Linked DNA regions of Paraneptunicella aestuarii. The protein of the gene in region 1 interacts with the protein of each later gene in a pairwise test. Links are inferred from orthologs where the notes say so. Each region holds a gene or a part of one and is shown in the gene's direction. Other genes may lie near its edges. The genes, in order: dnaE, rplL, dnaQ and KIH87_RS16775.

What was found.
Region 2: the proteins of dnaE (region 1) and rplL interact in binary tests that used the Escherichia coli proteins (3 or more experiments, as listed by UniProt). The link is inferred for Paraneptunicella aestuarii from one-to-one orthologs.
Region 3: the proteins of dnaE (region 1) and dnaQ interact in binary tests that used the Escherichia coli proteins (3 or more experiments, as listed by UniProt). The link is inferred for Paraneptunicella aestuarii from one-to-one orthologs.
Region 4: the proteins of dnaE (region 1) and KIH87_RS16775 interact in binary tests that used the Escherichia coli proteins (3 or more experiments, as listed by UniProt). The link is inferred for Paraneptunicella aestuarii from one-to-one orthologs.

What each region holds. Positions count from the first base shown.
Region 1 is NZ_CP074570.1:1,187,314-1,192,980, forward strand. Bases 617-4,687 are described here. They hold dnaE (DNA polymerase III subunit alpha), read left to right. Parts: upstream 617-1,016; coding sequence 1,017-4,487; downstream 4,488-4,687. Other genes in these bases: rnhB (ribonuclease HII), read left to right, coding at 617-1,024. In the rest of the region: lpxB (lipid-A-disaccharide synthase), read left to right, coding at 1-413; more of rnhB, read left to right, coding at 419-616; accA (acetyl-CoA carboxylase carboxyl transferase subunit alpha), read left to right, coding at 4,746-5,667. UniProt on the Escherichia coli protein: DNA polymerase III is a complex, multichain enzyme responsible for most of the replicative synthesis in bacteria. This DNA polymerase also exhibits 3' to 5' exonuclease activity. The alpha chain is the DNA polymerase catalytic subunit.
Region 2 is NZ_CP074570.1:4,258,846-4,263,275, reverse strand. The notes cover bases 1,597-4,430. They hold rplL (50S ribosomal protein L7/L12), read left to right. Parts: upstream 1,597-2,743; coding sequence 2,744-3,118; downstream 3,119-4,430. Other genes in these bases: rpoB (DNA-directed RNA polymerase subunit beta), read left to right, coding at 3,385-4,430; rplJ (50S ribosomal protein L10), read left to right, coding at 2,159-2,683; rplA (50S ribosomal protein L1), read left to right, coding at 1,597-1,907. Outside these bases: transcription termination/antitermination protein NusG, read left to right, coding at 1-347; rplK (50S ribosomal protein L11), read left to right, coding at 780-1,208; more of rplA, read left to right, coding at 1,212-1,596. UniProt on the Escherichia coli protein: The binding site for several of the GTPase factors involved in protein synthesis (IF-2, EF-Tu, EF-G and RF3). Is thus essential for accurate translation.
Region 3 is NZ_CP074570.1:2,816,141-2,820,630, reverse strand. What follows is about bases 888-3,781. They hold dnaQ (DNA polymerase III subunit epsilon), read left to right. Parts: upstream 888-1,918; coding sequence 1,919-2,644; downstream 2,645-3,781. Other genes in these bases: KIH87_RS10765 (TIGR03503 family protein), read left to right, coding at 2,646-3,781; rnhA (ribonuclease HI), read right to left, coding at 1,296-1,763; KIH87_RS10780 (NAD(P)H-quinone oxidoreductase), read left to right, coding at 888-1,266. Also shown: yccX (acylphosphatase), read left to right, coding at 1-298; more of KIH87_RS10780, read left to right, coding at 298-887; more of KIH87_RS10765, read left to right, coding at 3,782-4,112. UniProt on the Escherichia coli protein: DNA polymerase III is a complex, multichain enzyme responsible for most of the replicative synthesis in bacteria. The epsilon subunit contain the editing function and is a proofreading 3'-5' exonuclease.
Region 4 is NZ_CP074570.1:4,300,836-4,305,281, reverse strand. The notes cover bases 725-3,574. They hold KIH87_RS16775 (methionine aminotransferase), read left to right. Parts: upstream 725-1,491; coding sequence 1,492-2,658; downstream 2,659-3,574. Other genes in these bases: KIH87_RS16770 (hypothetical protein), read left to right, coding at 2,937-3,574; KIH87_RS16780 (TonB-dependent receptor), read right to left, coding at 725-1,235. Outside these bases: more of KIH87_RS16780, read right to left, coding at 1-724; more of KIH87_RS16770, read left to right, coding at 3,575-3,686; KIH87_RS16765 (hypothetical protein), read left to right, coding at 3,699-4,184; KIH87_RS16760 (LacI family DNA-binding transcriptional regulator), read right to left, coding at 4,223-4,446. UniProt on the Escherichia coli protein: Shows aminotransferase activity with methionine and histidine as substrates, and to a lesser extent also with phenylalanine.

The sequences.
Region 1 (5,667 bases):
ATAAAGCGTTCTCATTTAAATTAACTCTATTAGACGGGCAAGCCAGAGAAGCGATGATCGCATCTAATGCCGTGTTGCTTGCTTCTGGTACGGCAACGCTGGAAGCTATGTTATGCAAGCGCCCTATGGTGGTGGCTTATAAATTGGCTCCTATGACCCACTGGATGATGGGATATTTATACAAACAGAATTATTTCTCGTTACCGAACATTTTGGCGGGTAGGGAAGTGGTTCCCGAACTTCTGCAAGAAGACGTTAATCCCGATACCTTATGTCAGTATTTACTACCAAAAATGCAATCGGAAAACGTTAATCTAATAGACACTTTTACGCAATTGCACGAGACACTGAAACGAGATGCCGACAAGCAGGCTGCTATTGCCGTGCAATCACTTATTGCAAAAGGAAAATAATCACAATGCTCATTGCTGGAGTTGACGAAGTTGGGCGAGGCCCATTGGTGGGTGACGTTGTCACTGCTGCGGTAATTTTACCCGAAAACCATGGTCTGGAAGGCTTAACCGATTCCAAAAAGCTGTCTGAAAAGAAGCGTGATTTGCTAGAGCCTCAAATTAAAGAAGTGGCTATTGCATGGGCAATTGGAAAAGCAACCCACGAAGAAATCGATCAACTTAATATCCTGCAAGCGACTATGTTGGCAATGACTCGCGCAGTACAAGCATTATCCATTCAACCTGATTTTGTTCGGGTTGATGGTAACCGTTGCCCTAAATGGGATTATAAAAGCGAAGCGATTGTTAAAGGCGACGGTACAGTTGCAGAAATCTCGGCAGCTTCTATTCTTGCCAAGGTTTATCGAGATCGACAAATGGTCGAATTGCATCAGAAATACCCGGATTTTGGGTTCGATAAACACAAAGGCTATCCAACTAAATTTCATATGGAAATGCTGCAATTGCATGGTGTACTGCCTGAACATCGACGCAGCTACAGGCCAGTTCAGAATGCGTTGGATATGATGGCTGCAAACGGTAATCAACCTGAGGACTTGTCCCATGCATAATGTCGAGTTCGTGCATTTACGTGTTCACAGTGATTTTTCCATGTGCGATGGCCTGAATAAGGTCAAGCCGATACTGGCAAAAGCCAAATCATTGAACATGCCCGCCATTGCTATTACTGACCAGATGAATATGTGTGGTCTGGTGAAGTATTACGGTGCCGCACATGGCATGGGATTAAAGCCAATTATTGGCGCGGATTTTTGGGTGCAAGACCCGGCGTTGCCCGATGAAAACCTGACGCGCTTGACGTTATTGGCACAGAATAATGACGGTTACAAAAACATCACCTTGTTGATTTCAAAAGCTTATCAACGCGGCAACATCAATGAACGAGCCGTGATTGATGTTGATTGGCTTATTGAACATAACGACGGTGTTATTGTTCTCTCTGGAGCCAAAGACGGTGATTTGGGCGTCGCCTTACGTAAAGGCAATATGGCGCAATCGGCCACTATTACTCAGTTTTATAAAACTCATTTTCCTGATCGTTATTACGTTGAGTTGCACCGTACTGGTCGTGCGGGTGAAGAAGATTATCTTCATGCCGCAGTAGAGTGGGCTGCTGAAAATGATTTACCTGTGGTTGCGACCAATGAAGTGTGTTTTAACAACCAGGAAGATTTCGAAGCTCATGAAATTCGTGTCTGTATCCACGACGGCTATACCCTGGACGATACTCGACGTCCCAAGTTGTATTCAGAACAGCAATACATGCGCAGCCCGGAAGAAATGGCCGAGCTGTTCTCAGATATTCCTGAAGCCATTGCCAATACGGTTGAAATTGCCAAGCGCTGTAATGTAACGGTATTGCTAGGGGAATACTTCCTGCCTAAATGCCCAACCGGAGATCTGACCGAAGAAGACTTTCTGGTCAAGAAATCTCAGGAAGGTTTGGAAGAGCGATTGGAGTTCTTGTTCCCGAATCCGGAAGTGCGCGCCAAAAAACGACCTGAATATGATGAGCGTTTAGATATTGAGCTTAAAGTAATTAACCAGATGGGATTCCCCGGTTACTTCCTGATCGTTATGGAGTTTATTCAGTGGAGTAAGGATCACGGCATTCCGGTTGGCCCTGGGCGTGGTTCGGGTGCGGGTTCTTTAGTGGCGTATGCATTAAAAATTACTGATTTGGATCCGCTGGAATTCGATCTGCTATTCGAACGATTCTTGAACCCTGAGCGGGTTTCCATGCCCGACTTCGACGTCGATTTTTGTATGGATCGTCGCGATGAAGTTATCGATCACGTTGCCGATTTGTATGGGCGTGATGCGGTATCTCAGATCATTACTTTTGGAACCATGGCTGCCAAGGCGGTAGTGCGAGATGTTGGCCGGGTTTTGGGTCATCCCTATGGTTTCGTTGATAAGATTTCCAAACTGATCCCGGGTGATCCGGGTATGACTCTGGCAAAGGCATTTGAAGTTGAGCCGCGTTTACCCGAAGTGTATGAGCAGGACGAAGAAGTCCGTGACCTGATTGATATGGCACGCACACTCGAAGGTGTGGTACGTAACGCAGGTAAACACGCCGGGGGCGTGGTTATTGCGCCAACCAAGATCACTGACTTCTCGCCTTTGTATTGTGATGATCAGGGTAAAAACCCGGTGACACAATTCGATAAGAACGACGTTGAAACCGCCGGCTTGGTAAAGTTCGACTTCTTGGGATTACGCACATTGACCATTATCCAGTGGGCATTGGACATGATCCTGGAAGGGCGTGGTAAAGAGATCGATATTTCCGCCATTCCATTGGACGACAAAGAAAGCTTTGGCATGTTACAGCGTGCTGAAACAACCGCGGTATTCCAGTTGGAATCTCGCGGTATGAAAGATCTGGTTAAGCGTCTGCGTCCGGATAATTTTGAAGATATTATCGCTTTGGTGGCCTTGTTCCGACCGGGGCCATTGCAGTCGGGCATGGTAGATAACTTCATCGACCGTAAGCATGGTCGTGAGGCGATTTCCTATCCGGATGCCCAGTATCAGCACGAGTGCTTGCAAGAAATTTTGCAGCCCACTTACGGCATCATCCTGTATCAAGAGCAGGTTATGCAGATTGCCCAGGTCATGGCGGGTTACAGCCTCGGCGGCGCCGACTTGCTGCGCCGAGCCATGGGTAAGAAAAAGCCGGAAGAGATGGCAAAACAACGGGCTGTCTTTCAGGAAGGTTCGCAGAATAACAACATCGACCCCGAATTGGCGATGAAGATCTTCGACCTGGTAGAGAAGTTCGCGGGATACGGGTTTAACAAATCTCACTCTGCAGCTTATGCCCTGGTTTCCTATCAAACATTGTGGTTAAAGGCACATTATCCGGCTGAGTTTATGGCTGCGGTAATGTCTGCTGATATGGATAACACTGACAAAATCGTTACTTTGGTTGATGAATGCCAGCGTATGGGACTGGAAGTGTTACCGCCTGATTTGAATACCGGTAAATACAAGTTTTCGGTGAATGATGACGGCCAGATTGTTTATGGAATCGGTGCGATTAAAGGCGTCGGTGAAGGCCCCATTGAAGCCATTATCCATGCGCGTGAAACTCATGGTTTCTTCACTGATTTATTTGATTTCTGTGGCAAGGTCGAATTGAAGCGCGTAAACAAACGCGTGTTGGAAAAATTAGTGTTGGCGGGGGCTATGGATAACCTCGGGCCTCATCGTGCGGCACTGATGGCAACCTTGCCCGATGCGCTGGCTGCAGCAGAACAACACAGAAAAGCCGAATCCTGCGGGCAATCAGACATGTTTGGTTTGATGACCAATGAACCGGAAGATGTGTCTGCTACTTTCGTTGATGTACCTGAATGGCCGGAGAAACAATGGCTGGATGGTGAAAAGGAAACCTTGGGTCTGTATTTGACCGGGCATCCTATCAACCAATATCGCGATGAAATTAAGCATTATTGTTCTGGCCGTTTGGTGGATCTTAAACCCACAGCACGAGACGGTAACATTACTGCGGTAGGCTTGGTGTTGTCGGTTCGTGTGTTAGTGAATAAAAAAGGGCGGCGTTGGGCGATTGTGACATTGGATGATAAGAGTGCCCGGGTTGATGCGCGCTTTTTCCCGGATGATTTTGAAAAATACGAAGAGATTTTACAGACAGATAAAGTGCTGGTGGTCAGCGGCTCTGTCAGTTTTGATGATTTTTCTGGTGGTCATACCATCACAGTGCGCGAAGCAATGGATAATATCAAGGCACGAGAAAAATACTTGAAACGTATTCAACTGACTTTGGACGACGCCTGGATTGAGCCAGGTAATATTCAAAAGCTACAGGCAATTATGCAGAACTATAGAAACGGCGCTTGTCCCGTTTCTATCAAGTACATGCATGAGGATGCCGAGGCGGTTTTGAATGTTGGGGCAATGTGGTATCTGGTTCCTGAAGACCAACTGCTGCATGAGCTTAAGCAACTGTTAAGTCCTGAGCAGGTAAGTTTAAAATTTCATTAGTCGTGGTTGGAATGTTGTAGTCTTCATCGCCGATATGGCAGCCTTATATTGAGTCGATATAAGGGATGAAAAAATGTCAGGGTAAAAAATAATACCTCAAGGATGTACACATTGGACTTTTTGTGAAAAAATTACCCGAATAACCTTATTGGTTCATCAAATCAACAGCGACGTTTTTGATTTGTTTGGATAAACGAGGATGACCTTTACAGGACTGAACATCTAACGACAAACTAACACTAACTAGTAGGAACCGGAATGAGTTTACATTTCCTTGAATTTGAGCAACCTATCGCTGAGTTGGAAGCTAAGATTGACGAACTCCGTTCGGTTAATCAGGGCGGTGAGTTTGATCTGGGGTTAGAAGAGGAAATTACCAAACTGCGTGAAAAAAACGCAGAACTAACCAAGAAAATTTTCGCTAACCTGGGTCCCTGGCAAATCTCGCAATTGGCTCGCCATCCGTTGCGGCCTTATACCCTTGATTACATTCCACGTATCTTTACCGAATTTGATGAGTTGTGCGGTGATCGTGCTTTTGCTGATGATAAAGCTATCGTTGGCGGGTTAGCGAAGATCGATGGAAAACCTGTCATGGTGATTGGTCATCAAAAAGGTCGAGATACCTCAGAAAAGATTAAACGTAATTTCGGCATGCCAAAACCGGAAGGCTATCGTAAAGCTTTGCGTTTAATGGAAATGGCGGAGCGTTTTAACCTTCCTATTATTACTTTCATCGACACTCCTGGAGCTTATCCTGGTGTGGGCGCGGAAGAACGTGGTCAAAGTGAAGCGATTGCCCGTAACCTGAAAGTCATGGCTGAACTGAATGTTCCTGTGATTTGTACTGTTATCGGTGAAGGTGGTTCTGGTGGTGCGTTGGCGATTGGTGTTGGCGACAGAGTTAACATGTTGCAATACAGCACTTACTCGGTAATTTCTCCAGAAGGTTGTGCGTCAATTTTGTGGAAGAGTGCTGAGAAAGCCAACCTGGCTGCGGAAGCCATGGGTGTATCTGCTCCTCAAATTAAAGAGTTGGGCTTGATCAACAACATTATTGATGAACCACTAGGTGGCGCGCATCGAGACCACGACAGCATGGCTGCTAACCTGAAAGCCTGTTTGAAACAGCAACTGTCTCAGTTGTCCAGCTTGTCTAAAGAAGACTTGTTGGCACAAC
Region 2 (4,430 bases), 3.1 Mb from region 1 along the record:
GCTATGTATTGGTTGAAATGGAAATGAACGATGACTCATGGCACTTGGTGAAAAGTGTTCCTCGAGTTCTTGGTTTCATTGGTGGTACAACGGATCGCCCTGCACCAATCAGCAAGCGCGAAGCTGACGCTATCTTGAATCGTCTTGAAGAGTCGGTTGATAAGCCAAAGCCAAAAACATTGTTCGAGCCGGGCGAAGTGGTTCGTGTTACCGATGGTCCTTTTGCAGACTTCAATGGTGTAGTCGAAGAAGTCGACTACGAGAAGAACCGTTTGAAAGTCTCTGTTTTGATCTTTGGCCGTTCTACTCCTGTTGAGCTAGAGTTCAGTCAGGTAGAGAAGGGGTAAGACTGAGTTACTGAGTCTTAAACTCAAGAAATTTACTTTGGTCACAGAGAAATTTCGAAAGCGAGCACAAGTTGCTCGCTTTTCTTTTTTCAGTCCCTTATTTATGAAAATTCAGGAAAAAAAGCATCGGCCCCTTTTCCAGTTTGTAAAGATTCCTTGTACACCTACTTTATATAGTTGCCAAAGGATAGTCCTTGCACTATAAATACTGTCAGTTTTTCGGCGTGTTTTCAGTCAGTTAACTATCTGAAAATATCACCATCATTTTCCGTAAAGCAAAATCAAGACCAATATTTAAAAAAGAGCTCAATAATGCTTGTCAGGCCAGTGAGATTAAAATATAATCTGCGGCCTTTTATAACACGGGAAGCCGTTTGAGCAGGTAAACTCATTACTTGCGAGGCGTTTAACCCACATTGAGAGACAACCGAAATGGCTAAGAAAATTGTTGGCTTGATTAAGTTGCAGGTTGCCGCTGGCGCTGCAAACCCAAGTCCACCAGTTGGTCCTGCTTTGGGTCAGCATGGTGTGAACATCATGGAATTCTGTAAAGCATTTAACGCTAGAACAGAAAGCCTGGAAAAAGGGATGCCTATCCCTGTACAGATCTCTGTTTATGAAGATCGCTCTTTCACTTTTGAAACTAGAACTCCACCAGCATCTTTCTTGTTGAAAAAAGCTGCTGGCATTAAGAGTGGTTCTGGTCGTCCTAATACTGACAAAGTGGGTACAGTTACCCGTGCTCAGTTGGAAGAGATTGTTACTACGAAAAAACCTGACCTGACAGCTGCCGATATGGAAGCTGGTGTTCGTACTATTGCTGGTACTGCACGTAGTATGGGTCTAAAGGTGGAGGGCTAATTCATGGCAAAGCTAACTAAACGTATGCGTACTATCCGTGAAAAGGTAGATGCAACTAAAGATTATGAAATCAATGAAGCTATTGCATTATTGAAAGAATTGGCAACCGCCAAGTTCGCTGAAAGCATGGATGTTGCAGTAAACCTGGGCATCGACGCTCGTAAATCTGACCAAAACGTTCGTGGTGCAACAGTATTGCCTCACGGTACTGGTAAAGATGTGCGCGTAGCGGTATTTACTCAGGGCGCTGCTGCCGAAGCTGCTAAAGCAGCGGGTGCTGACGTAGTCGGTATGGAAGATTTGGCTGAGCAAGTCAAAAAAGGCGAAATGAACTTCGATGTTGTTGTTGCTTCTCCTGATGCAATGCGCGTTGTGGGTCAATTAGGCCAAATCCTTGGCCCTCGTGGCCTTATGCCTAACCCTAAAACTGGCACTGTTACTCCTGATGTTGTAACTGCGGTTAAGAATGCAAAAGCGGGTCAGGTTCGTTACCGTAACGATAAGAACGGTATCATCCACGCTAGCATCGGTAAGGCATCTTTTGAACCTAAGCAAATCCAGGAAAACCTGGAAGCATTGTTGGACGCGCTTAAGAAAGCCAAGCCTTCAAGTGCAAAAGGTTCTTACTTTAAGAAAATCAGCCTGAGCACCACTATGGGTGCAGGCGTATCTGTCGACCAAAGTTCGTTGGCAGTTTAATCGAATGTGGGTTGGAGCCTGAATATTCCTAACCGGAATTCAGGTTCCCGTCCAAGACCGTAGGCGCAAATACTCATAGAGTAAATGCTTAATCGTGAAAGCCTACGCAGACGGTAGTTCAGCTCAGACTCTCTGGGGAAATGAACACCGTGGAACGGTAGCACCGAAGCTGGAAACAGAATGACGTGTTGCCAATCTATGAAACTTGGGATGAAGTTCGTCTGATTCCCGGTAACTAAGAGGTGATCTCAGTGGCATTAGGTTTAGCAGCAAAAAAAGAGATCGTTGCTGAAGTAAGCAACGTAGCGTCTCAAGCGCTATCCGTCGCCGTCGCTGAATATCGCGGAATGGAAGTAGCAGACTTGACTGCTCTGCGTGTTAAGGCTCGTGAGCAAGGTGTATATCTGAGAGTTATCAGAAACACTTTGGCAAAACGCGCTTTAGCCGACAGTAAGTTCGCTGATATGGACAGTGCTTTAACTGGTCCACTTATCTATGGCTTCTCTATGGAAGCTCCAGGTGGTGCGGCTCGTCTTTTCAAAGATTTTTCGAAAGAAAAGAAAGACAACAAGTTAAAAGTAACAGCATTGTCAATCGGTAGTGGCTTACTTGGTCCAGAAAAGTTAGATGCGGTTGCATCACTTCCGACTCGCGACGAAGCTCTGGCAAAACTTCTTGCTACCTTCAAAGCACCTGTTGGCAAATTTGTTCGTACTATCAACGAAGTACCTACCAAATTTGTTCGCGTGCTGGCGGCTATCAAAGACACTAAATAATTTAGCGTCTTTAAGACTTGAATATTTGTTTTAACATTTTTAACCCAGGAGTTTAGAGAAATGGCTCTAACTAAAGAAGATATCTTGAATGCGATTGCTGAAATGCCAGTTATGGAATTGGTTGAGCTAATCGAAGCAGCAGAAGAAAAATTCGGCGTTGAAGCTACTGCAGCTGTTGCAGTTGCTGCTGGTCCTGCTGTTGCTGCTGAAGCTGCAGAAGAAAAGACTGAGTTCGACGTTGTTATGACTGCTTTCGGCGCTAACAAAGTTGCTGTTATCAAAGCTGTTCGTGGCGCAACTGGTCTTGGCCTTAAAGAAGCTAAAGAGTTGGTTGAAGCTGCTCCTAAAGCAATCAAAGAAGGCATTTCTAAAGCAGAAGCTGAAGCACTTCAAAAAGAACTTGAAGAAGCTGGTGCAACTGTTGAAGTTAAGTAATCTGTTGCAAAACAGTTTACAGCCAGAAATGGCACAGGCTGGTGGTTAATTAACCACCAGCCTTTTTGCGCTGTGGGATAGTGCAGCTTCACCGTTGATTGCCTATCCTTATAAAGCGTCAGGAAGCGTTATCTAAAAAATAATCCATATACACCTAAGGTATTTAGGTTTATTGGGTCGGTAAACGTTACTAAAACGGTGCTGAGAATTGCCGCTACGCTAAACAGTCGGCAACTAGGGTCAAAAATCAGCAGACTGAGGAATCCATGGTTTACTCTTATAGCGAAAAGAAACGTATCCGCAAGGACTTTGGCAAACGCCCACAGGTATTGGAAATCCCATACCTTCTTTCTATTCAACTTGACTCATTTCGTAAGTTCATAGAAGTTGATCCAGAAGGCCAATACGGCCTGGAAGCGGCGTTCCGTTCGGTATTCCCAATTAAAAGCTACTCTGGCAGTTCAGAGTTGCAATATGTGAATTATCGCCTAGGCGAGCCAGTATTTGATGTGAAAGAATGTCAAATTCGAGGCTTGACTTATTCTGCCCCTCTACGGGTTAAATTGCGTATGGTTCTCTATGATAGAGAAGCAGCGCCAGGCACTGTAAAAGATATCAAAGAACAAGAAGTGTATATGGGTGAAATTCCGTTAATGACGGACACCGGCACTTTTGTTATCAATGGTACTGAACGTGTTATCGTTTCTCAGTTGCACCGTTCACCCGGTGTATTCTTCGATCACGACCGTGGTAAGACTCACTCTTCTGGTAAGGTGTTATATAACGCTCGTGTTATTCCTTACCGTGGCTCCTGGTTAGACTTCGAATTCGATCCTAAAGATAATCTCTTTGTTCGTATCGATCGTCGCCGTAAGCTGCCTGCAACAATTGTCTTGCGTGCAATGGATATGAGCACAGAAGAAATTCTGAGCTTGTTCTTCGAAAAAGAAACGGTTCGTATCTCAGAGAAGTCATTCCTGATGAGTATCGTACCGGATCGTTTGCGTGGTGAAACTGCGAAGTTCGATATTAAAGATGCCGAAGGTAATGTGCTTGTAGAAGCTGGCCGTCGTGTATCTGCTCGCCACACTCGTCAAATGGAAAAAGCAGGCATTGCTGAACTGGAAGTTCCAGCAGAATTCCTGTTAGGGCGTGTTTACGCTGTTAATTACATTGATGAGAAAACCGGTGAAATCATCGTAAATGCTAACGATGAAGTAACCCTGGAAAATATTCATGCAATTACCCAGGCTGGTTTCGACAGTTTTGAAACTCTGTACATCAACGATTTGGATCATGGTTCATACATTTC
Region 3 (4,490 bases), 1.6 Mb from region 1 along the record:
CAATAACGGTTTTATTATTCAAAAAGCCATTGTAACTGGAAAAGTGCAGGGTGTTTTCTATCGTGCCACAACTCGTCAACAAGCGCTGGAGTTGGGATTAACAGGTTACGCCAAGAACCTGCCCGATGGTTCTGTTGAGGTTATGGCTTGTGGCGTGGAGGCTCAAGTTCAATCTCTTATGGATTGGTTATGGCAAGGGCCAGACCGTTCAAGGGTAGACAGTGTTACGATGCTCTCTTCAGATAGCGCCTCAAATAGCGCTTCAACAAATACAGACAATGAATTTCAGGTGCTCTAATGCGTTATGTTTCTTACTCGGAAGATGGAACTCTTTCTCTTCAGGAAACCAATAAACCAGATATTCAGCCTCATCAGGTATTGGTGAAAGTGGCTTCATTTGGCGTTAATCGAGCCGATTTATTGCAGAAGCAGGGCAAATATCCGCCTCCTGCCGGAGCAAGTAACATTTTAGGGATGGAAGTTTCAGGTGTTATAGAAGAGCTGGGAGAGCAAGTCACTGGTTGGAAAATTGGCGATCCTGTTTGCGCCATGATTGCTGGTGGCGGCTATGCTGAATACGCAGCTGTTGATGTGGGCTTGCTAATACCTTGTCCTGCGACACTTACAATGGCGGAATCGGCGGCAATACCAGAAGTCTTCTTAACTGCCTTTCAAGCAATACACTGGATTGGAGAATTGCAATCTGGTCAGAACCTTCTTATTCATGCTGGTGCCAGTGGCGTTGGGCTTGCTGCGATCCAATTAGCAAAATTACACGGAGCAAAAGTGGCTGTCACCTGTTCCAGTGAGGCTAAAGGCGATTATTGCCAAGAATGGGGCGCGGATATTGCGATTAACTACAAGCAACAGGATTTCTATCAAGAGTTGAAGCTGGCTTGGGGTGGTGTGGATCTGGTTATTGATATGGTCGCGGGGGATTACACCAATAAAAACTTGAAATTGTTAAACATGGATGGCTGTATTATCGACTTGGCAATATTGGGAGGGCGTTTTGTTGAACAGTTCGATACGGCATTGTTATTGGGGAAAAGGGCAACACTGGTTGGAAGCACATTACGGAATCGCAGTGACAGTTATAAAGCGGATTTGGTGAGGGATTTTACCAAACAGTATTTATCCCGGTTCGAATCTGGTGAGTTAAAACCCGTTATCGATACGGAATTTGAAATTTCTGATATTGACATTGCCCATGAGCGTATGGCGAAAAACGACAGTATGGGCAAATTCATTATTAACTGGGAATAGTGCTGGTAAATGGAACTGAGAAGCCCACTCTAACTTTCTTGAATAAAGCCTGGGTCTTTAGGTAAATTGGATTGTGACGCCGCATCACGAGCAAGTTCATCACAGCGTTCATTTTCAGGATGACCTGAATGACCTTTTACCCAGTGCCAGTTGACTTTGTGCTTTGACACTTCGTGATCCAACGCTTGCCATAAATCCTGATTCTTAACCGGTTTCTTGTCAGCCGTTTTCCAGCCTCGTTTTTTCCAGTTATTAATCCATTGATTAATGCCATTTTTAACATATTGGCTGTCGGTGGTGAGTTCTACCTGACAAGCTTCTTTCAGTGATTCCAGCGCTTTAATGGCTGCTAACAACTCCATACGGTTGTTCGTTGTCAGATTAAAGCCGCCAGCTAGTTCTTTACGATACTTTTTGTAAACAAGGATTGCGCCATATCCGCCTGGCCCGGGATTTCCTAAACAGGAACCGTCTGTGTATATTTGAATGGTTTTCAAGGTTAACTGTAGTCTACTTGATTAATGGCGGTGTATGATAACTCAGATTATGCTTTCAGGCACAGAGCTTCATTTTTTGCGATGCTTCTTTTGAATAAGAAGCTGAATTGAAGAGCTTGAATAGCGCTAACACGAAGAGAGTTTGGAGAAAAACATTGAGGCAAGTTGTTCTTGATACCGAAACCACAGGTATCGATCCATTGCAGGGACACCGTATTATTGAAATCGGTTGTGTTGAAGTAATTAACCGTCGTCTGACCGGGAATCACTACCATCAATATATTAATCCTCAACGTGAAGTTGAACAGGAAGCCATTGAAGTTCACGGTATAACCAACCAATTCCTGGCTGACAAACCTATATTTGATGATGTTGTGCAAGGGTTTGTCGATTTCATCAGCGGTGCTCAACTGGTCATTCATAATGCTCCCTTCGACGTGGGCTTTATGAATCATGAATTCAAGAAAAGTCGCAAAAGCCCGGTAAAAACCACCGATGAAATTTGTACCGTGCTGGATACTCTGGTACTTGCCAGAACCATGCACCCGGGTCAGAAAAATAATCTTGATGCCTTGTGTAAGCGATATGGCGTAGATAACTCGCAACGTGAACTGCATGGCGCTTTGCTGGATGCCGAGATCCTGGCTGATGTTTATCTGATGATGACGGGGGGACAAACCAGCTTAAATTTATCGGGTAATAAACAAAATGACGGAGGCGCAGAAGTGATCCGAAGATTAACTTCTGATCGTAAACCGCTAAAGATTATCCACGCTTCCGCCGATGAATTGGAACAGCATGAAAGCCGTTTAGATATTGTCGCCAAAGAAGGCGGTAGTTGCCTGTGGCGAGAAATACAGGATCAAAAACTTCAGGGGTAAAATGAGCAGAGTAATTTATTTATTTGCGATATTGCTGACTTTGGGCGCGTTTGCCCAAGAGTCAGACCAGGAATATAACGCAAATAAACAAAAAACAGCGGTCGAACAGGTTGATACGACACCGTTGCGGGAAATCGGCAGCGAATACCACAATGGTATACGTTTGCTGCAAAACCGATTTCGTATTGACTATAAAGTGGATGAAATCACCATGGTGTTTTTCCGCAAGTTCGGCTCTGCTCCTATTGTGCTGGTTCGGCCTGATGGTTCTAAAATCTTTTTGTCTCAAGCCGAAGAGAATGATGTTGAATGGTATGACTCAACTACCTACGACATGATACGCATGAAAAATCCAACACCGGGGCCTTGGCAAGCGGTAGGGCAGATCTTGCCCGGTAGTCGCGTTATGGTGCTCAGTGATATTGAATTGCAGGCTGAACCACTGCCTACCGTTCTATTTTCGGGTGAGATTCTTAAGCAAACGGCCTATTTGACTAATGGCGGCAAGCCTATTGATTATGCTGAGTTTCGCGACGTCGTTAAGTTAAACATGGAATTTGTTAGTACCAATAACCCTAACTTTAATAATTTTGGTGCTCAAACTCAGACCATTGCCACCTTTGAAGATAATGGTAAAGGCATGGATGAACGTCCGTTGGACGGCACTTTTACCGGTCAGTTTAACTTGACCATACCTGCAGGCGAATGGAAACCCATTTTCACCGTATCGACTCCCATGTTTACTCGGGAGCAGGTCAGTGAACCTATCATTTTGCATGAAAATCCCATTAAAGTTGATGTCAAACTGGATGATACCGGCTCCGGTTATCATAAATTAATGGTGGATGCGGATCGGGAAATGGTAGATATGGGAAGTTTGTTGGTAGACGGAAAAATCCGATATCCCAATGGTGATGTGCAGAATTTTTCAATTACCCGGGTTTCAAACGATGTTCGCACCTATGATGTTGTTAATTTTGAGTACGGTATTTTTAGGGTCAAATTAACAGCCTATGGCAATACAATCGATGGACGCGACTTTATTTTAGATGTTCCTGAATTTACTTTCTTTGCAGAAGAACCTGAATTGCCTGCTGGTGCGCCTCCAAAACAGATTGAAAGTATTCCTGAAGATGCCTTAAGTGCAGAGGCGCTAGCCTTGCAAGAAATGAAACGTATTAATCAGCCCGTTGTTGAAGATGATTCTATGTCAACCAGTACATTGGTGAAGCTTATCATTGGTATTAATCTGGGGATTATTATTATTGGTGCGGGCGTTATTTGGTTTATCGTTTCCAGAAAAAAAACGGGTTCATCAAGCAAGAAACCAAATAATAAGACTGCCAATAAGACATTGAGTATGCCTAAGATGGATTTTTCCGGAATGCTTAACTCGATGAAAGGGTTAATGAGTAAGTTGCCAAAAGCAAAACCTGGCAAGTCTGGTAAGAAGAAAGAGAAGGCTTAACGCTAAAAACTTGGCTGATTTATGGATATAAGCCTTAAGTTTGTTGAATTTTTGTTTGAACAAAGCAAACTTTGAACAATTCGCGCATAAATAAAGCTAACGAACGACTTTTTCAAAAAAAGCTGTTGACTCATTTCTGCCATCGCCGTATTATCTGCGCCGCGGTGGACGAGGGGTTCAAAGAAATACAAGAGTATCTTCTTAACTTCTTGAAAACTTTAAAATAATGCGGAGTGGTAGTTCAGTTGGTTAGAATACCGGCCTGTCACGCCGGGGGTCGCGGGTTCGAGTCCCGTCCACTCCGCCACTTTTAAAGTTATATTTCATCTGCAAAATTCAGATAATTCCTTGTTCCTAACAAGATTTCTGAAATGAATA
Region 4 (4,446 bases), 3.1 Mb from region 1 along the record:
AAGGCATCACTGCCAAGTTCTCGTACTGTGAGTTTCACTTCTGCTGTTGTCCAGCCTGTATCGTCATAATCAGCAATTTGACCTGCGACAGTGAAGCTTGGGTCTTGCGGGTTTTGCGCCGATGTTCCGGTTTCATCTTTGAGGATATCAAATTGGTTGATATTCCCTTCCAATGCCAGATTATCCGAAAGATCGCCTCTTACGCGTAACCCAATTGACAGGCTTTGGCGAACTTGTTCTTTTACCGCTAACCTGCTTGCTGGCACTTTAATAGTGCGATCTCCTTGAGTGACAACGCCGCTATAAATTTGGCTGCCGTTACTGTCGGTAAGGTAGCTATTGGGGTTATTGGCTTTGGAATTTCTGTCTTCAAAGGCGATGTTCATCAATGTCGACCAATTTTCAAAGTCGTAACCCACTTTCAACTTGTAGTTGTCGGTTCGTTCATTGACGATACCTGTATCGCCGAAAAATAGCTGTGTACGGCCATATTGGTCTTGTTCAACAATACCGCCAGTGACTCCAGTTGCACCAGAGCTATTGGCGTTACTGCCGTAGTAGAACGACTGTGGCTGTGAGTCGTTATCCAAGCGGTTGTAGGACGCATAAAGGCTAAGATCGCCAAACTTATTGCCTACCGATACAAACGACTTATTGCCATTCACTTTGTCATCAAAGCCGTAAGCATTGAAGTCTTGCTGGAATACACTGGTATCAAAATGGAATTCAAATTCTTGAGGAATGGCAGTTTCGATAAGCACTACGCCGCCCATAGCGTTACCGCTGTACTGTGCGCTAAATGGGCCATAGAGCACTTGTACGTCTGCTATTTCACTGGCGGAAACCATTGTCCAGCGAGGCGCGCCATTCCAGCGTGATTGCAGGAGGTAGTGCAAAGGTACGCCATCGGCAAAGACCATCGAACGGCTGGTCTGAAACATATTGGAACCGCGAATACCCAAAGTACCGTTGGCATCACCAATATAACGACGTCGAATAGTCAGGCTGGGCTCGTATTTTACGATGTCCTCAGTGGTGACGATATTAACGCTTTCCAAATCTTCGGGGGTGACACGTGATGAGGGATTGGTGGTGAATTGATTCGAGGTTGAATCGCTACCCCAAACCACGACTTTTTCTATATTGTCTTCGCTATCGGCGAGACTTAAGTTGCTATAGCCGATTCCACTGAGAAATACGCCCCCGGTTAACAAAAATACAGATTTCCTGATCATTACAACTGATCCCATTATTTTTTGGGATCGAAGTTTACATAGGGTAACAATTTCAACAATGTGGCAAATTGTCGCAGATCAGAGGTGATTTTTTTCGTGAAACGAAAAATTGCAGAAATAAGAGTGAACCATGTAAAGCTGGGCATGCAATTTGGCTGTTTCAAAGAGTAACGCAAGAGCTACTCAACGTGGCTTTTGGGTGTTAGCATCGTAAAAACTTCACCGATAAATTTTCACTCAAGTGGATGCTCCAGCCATGCAAATAAAGCGCCCTCAGTCTCAATCTATTAAATCAAAATTGCCGAATGTTGGTACGACTATCTTTACCACCATGTCGGCAATGGCTGCGGAATATGATGCGATTAATTTGTCGCAGGGCTTTCCCAGTTTTGATTGCCCTGAATATCTGGCACATCAGGCGCAAGCTCATATTGTTGAAGGCAAAAACCAATATGCGCCCATGACGGGAGTTCCCGCCCTTAATTTGCAAATTGTGGATTTGGTTAAGCGTAGTTACGGACGAGATATCGCATTGGAAGAAATCACAGTAACGAGCGGAGCGACAGAAGCTTTGTTTGTGGCGATTCAAACTGTGGTGAATGCGGGCGATGAAGTGATAGTGTTTGATCCGGTTTACGACAGTTATGAGCCGGGTATTGAGCTGGCGGGTGGTAAGTGCGTACATATTCCTTTGTATGCGCCCAACTACCAAATTGACTGGCAACAGGTGAGACAAGCCATTACACCAAAAACCAAAGTCATTATGCTTAATTCTCCTCATAATCCGAGCGGGACTGTGATTACCGAGCAGGATATTCAGGAACTGACGGCTTTGGTTACTGAACATGATTTATATGTGATTTCCGATGAAGTGTATGAGCACATTGTTTTTGATGGCGGAACCCATCACAGCATGTTGCGTTACGACGAGCTTTATCAACGCAGCTTTGTGGTGTCGTCCTTTGGTAAAACCTTCCATATTACGGGATGGAAAATCGGATACTGCGTGGCTCCTGCACTATTGAGCACTGAGTTTCGCAAAATCCACCAGTACGTCACTTTTTCCACCAGTACCCCGATGCAATGGGCAATAGCCGATATGCTTGCTGAACAGCCGCAGCATGTGGATGAGCTTCGTACCTTCTACCAGCAAAAACGGGACTTTTTCGCTAACGCCATGCAAGGTAGTCGATTTACTTTGTTGCCATGCAAAGGCACCTATTTTCAGTTGATGGATTATTCACAAATCAGCGACAAAGACGATATGGCTTTCGCCGAATGGATGACCAAAGAAAAAGGCATTGCCACAGTGCCCTTATCGCCATTTTATGGCGCTGATTATCATGACAAGATCATACGAGTCTGTTTCGCCAAAGACGAAGAGACATTGCTTAAGGCTGCGGAAAGGCTTTCTTTACTTTAGCTAAAATGAGACGAAAAGTTGATCGAGCTTCGTACCTTCATTTGGTTTTTTAATATTCTATGTTGCTATATACGACGCTTTTTACGCAATTATTTGCGGATATAATTTGTGGCTGCTATACAATTTTAGGAAATGAAAACACCTTCATATTCTTGAGCAATTTTCTTTTGAGTAATGTATTTGCTTTTAATTATCTTTCAACTCGATTAAAGCATTGATGGGCAATACGTTTGTTTCTCTCGGAAAAAGCGCTTCTTATTGATAAGGAAGTATTAATAATGAAAAAAATACTAATAATCTTAATGTTAGTTGGGCTTTATGGTTGTTCATCTGTTTCTGGACTCTATGAAGCAGATCCACTTTTTAAGCAGCAATCAGATTTACTGGAAGCAGATACAGATATCGTTGATGTAAAGAAGCTTCAGCAAAGAGTCAATGCTGTGAGTGATGAAAAATCCAGAAATGCACTGCTGGAAGATCTTTTGACTATCTCCGATAGATCATGTGCACGGCATCAAGCATCAATTATGGCTGGGTTAAATACCTGGAATGTTTCAACGGGCTCATTATCTAATCTTTTATCTGCGGTTGGAACAGTAGTTGGTGGAGAGAGTGCAAAAGCGGCATTAGCTGCTGGAGCCACTTTTACTAATTCCACTCGCTCATTAGTGAATGAAGAAGTTTATGCAAAAGCGTTAGGTACAACGATTGTTCGGGCTACGGTTTCCGCGAGGGAAAAACAATTTGCTGTGATTTCAAAAGGCATGAGTTCTAGTATGGATGACTATTCGGTGCAGTCCGGTTTACGGGATGTATACAATTACCAAAATCGTTGTTCATTTTATTATGGCCTTCTGGAAATAACCAAAGCTTTGGATCAAAGAAAGCGTAGTAAATCTGAAATAGAAGATCTTATCTTTCGCCTAAATGCAAAAAGTGACGAGCTAAAAAATCGTGGTGGAGATGTTTCTGAGATAAATAAAAAAATTGAGGCACTTATTCTTGAGCTCGAAGGTGCACCACACTAATGGTCAAATTATATGACTATGAAATTGATTGAGCCTCAAGAATACAATCTGTTGATTAATAATGATGATTCTTACTCCCTAAAAAGAGATGGGAAAGATTGTCAGTTTTCAAAACCTTCAACTACTAAAGACTTAGCCAAGCTATATACAGTAAGTGAGGGGCAAGATCTGCTTTATGTCGGAATAACTACACGGTCTATGTCTGAACGGCTCAGATCTGGATTCAGGGCTTCGGGAAAAAATGGCTATCATGGTTATAAATGGAAGAAGTATCAAAAAGTAGAATTGAAGTTAAATGTGTGGCTCGTGACTAGTATAGATGGGTATCTTTCCAGACATGGAATGGAGATTATAGAAGCTGAAGTGGCCTACTTTTGTAGGTTGCTTTCAGGACAATGGCCTAAATACCAACATGAAATACATTTCCATCAATCAACGGATATCCACAGAGATCTTGCTTTAACTATTTATAAGCGAACGGTTGGCTCTTTGTCCTAATAGAGGAAAAAGCTAATTAACCCCATATATGGGGTTAATTATATTTGGCTCGATTCCCGCTCAACCAGTATTGTTTCCATCACACTGGATTCCACTTTTTCCTTATTGATTTGCTTAAACAGGTTTTCCACCAGCAGCTTACCGCCTTCATGTGTGTCTTGCTTGATGGTGGTTAAGGAAGGGTGGGTGAATCCGGCGACAGGGATATCGTCGTATCCGACGATAGCGACTTCCTGTAGCTCGTTACCTTGTTCGCGATAGT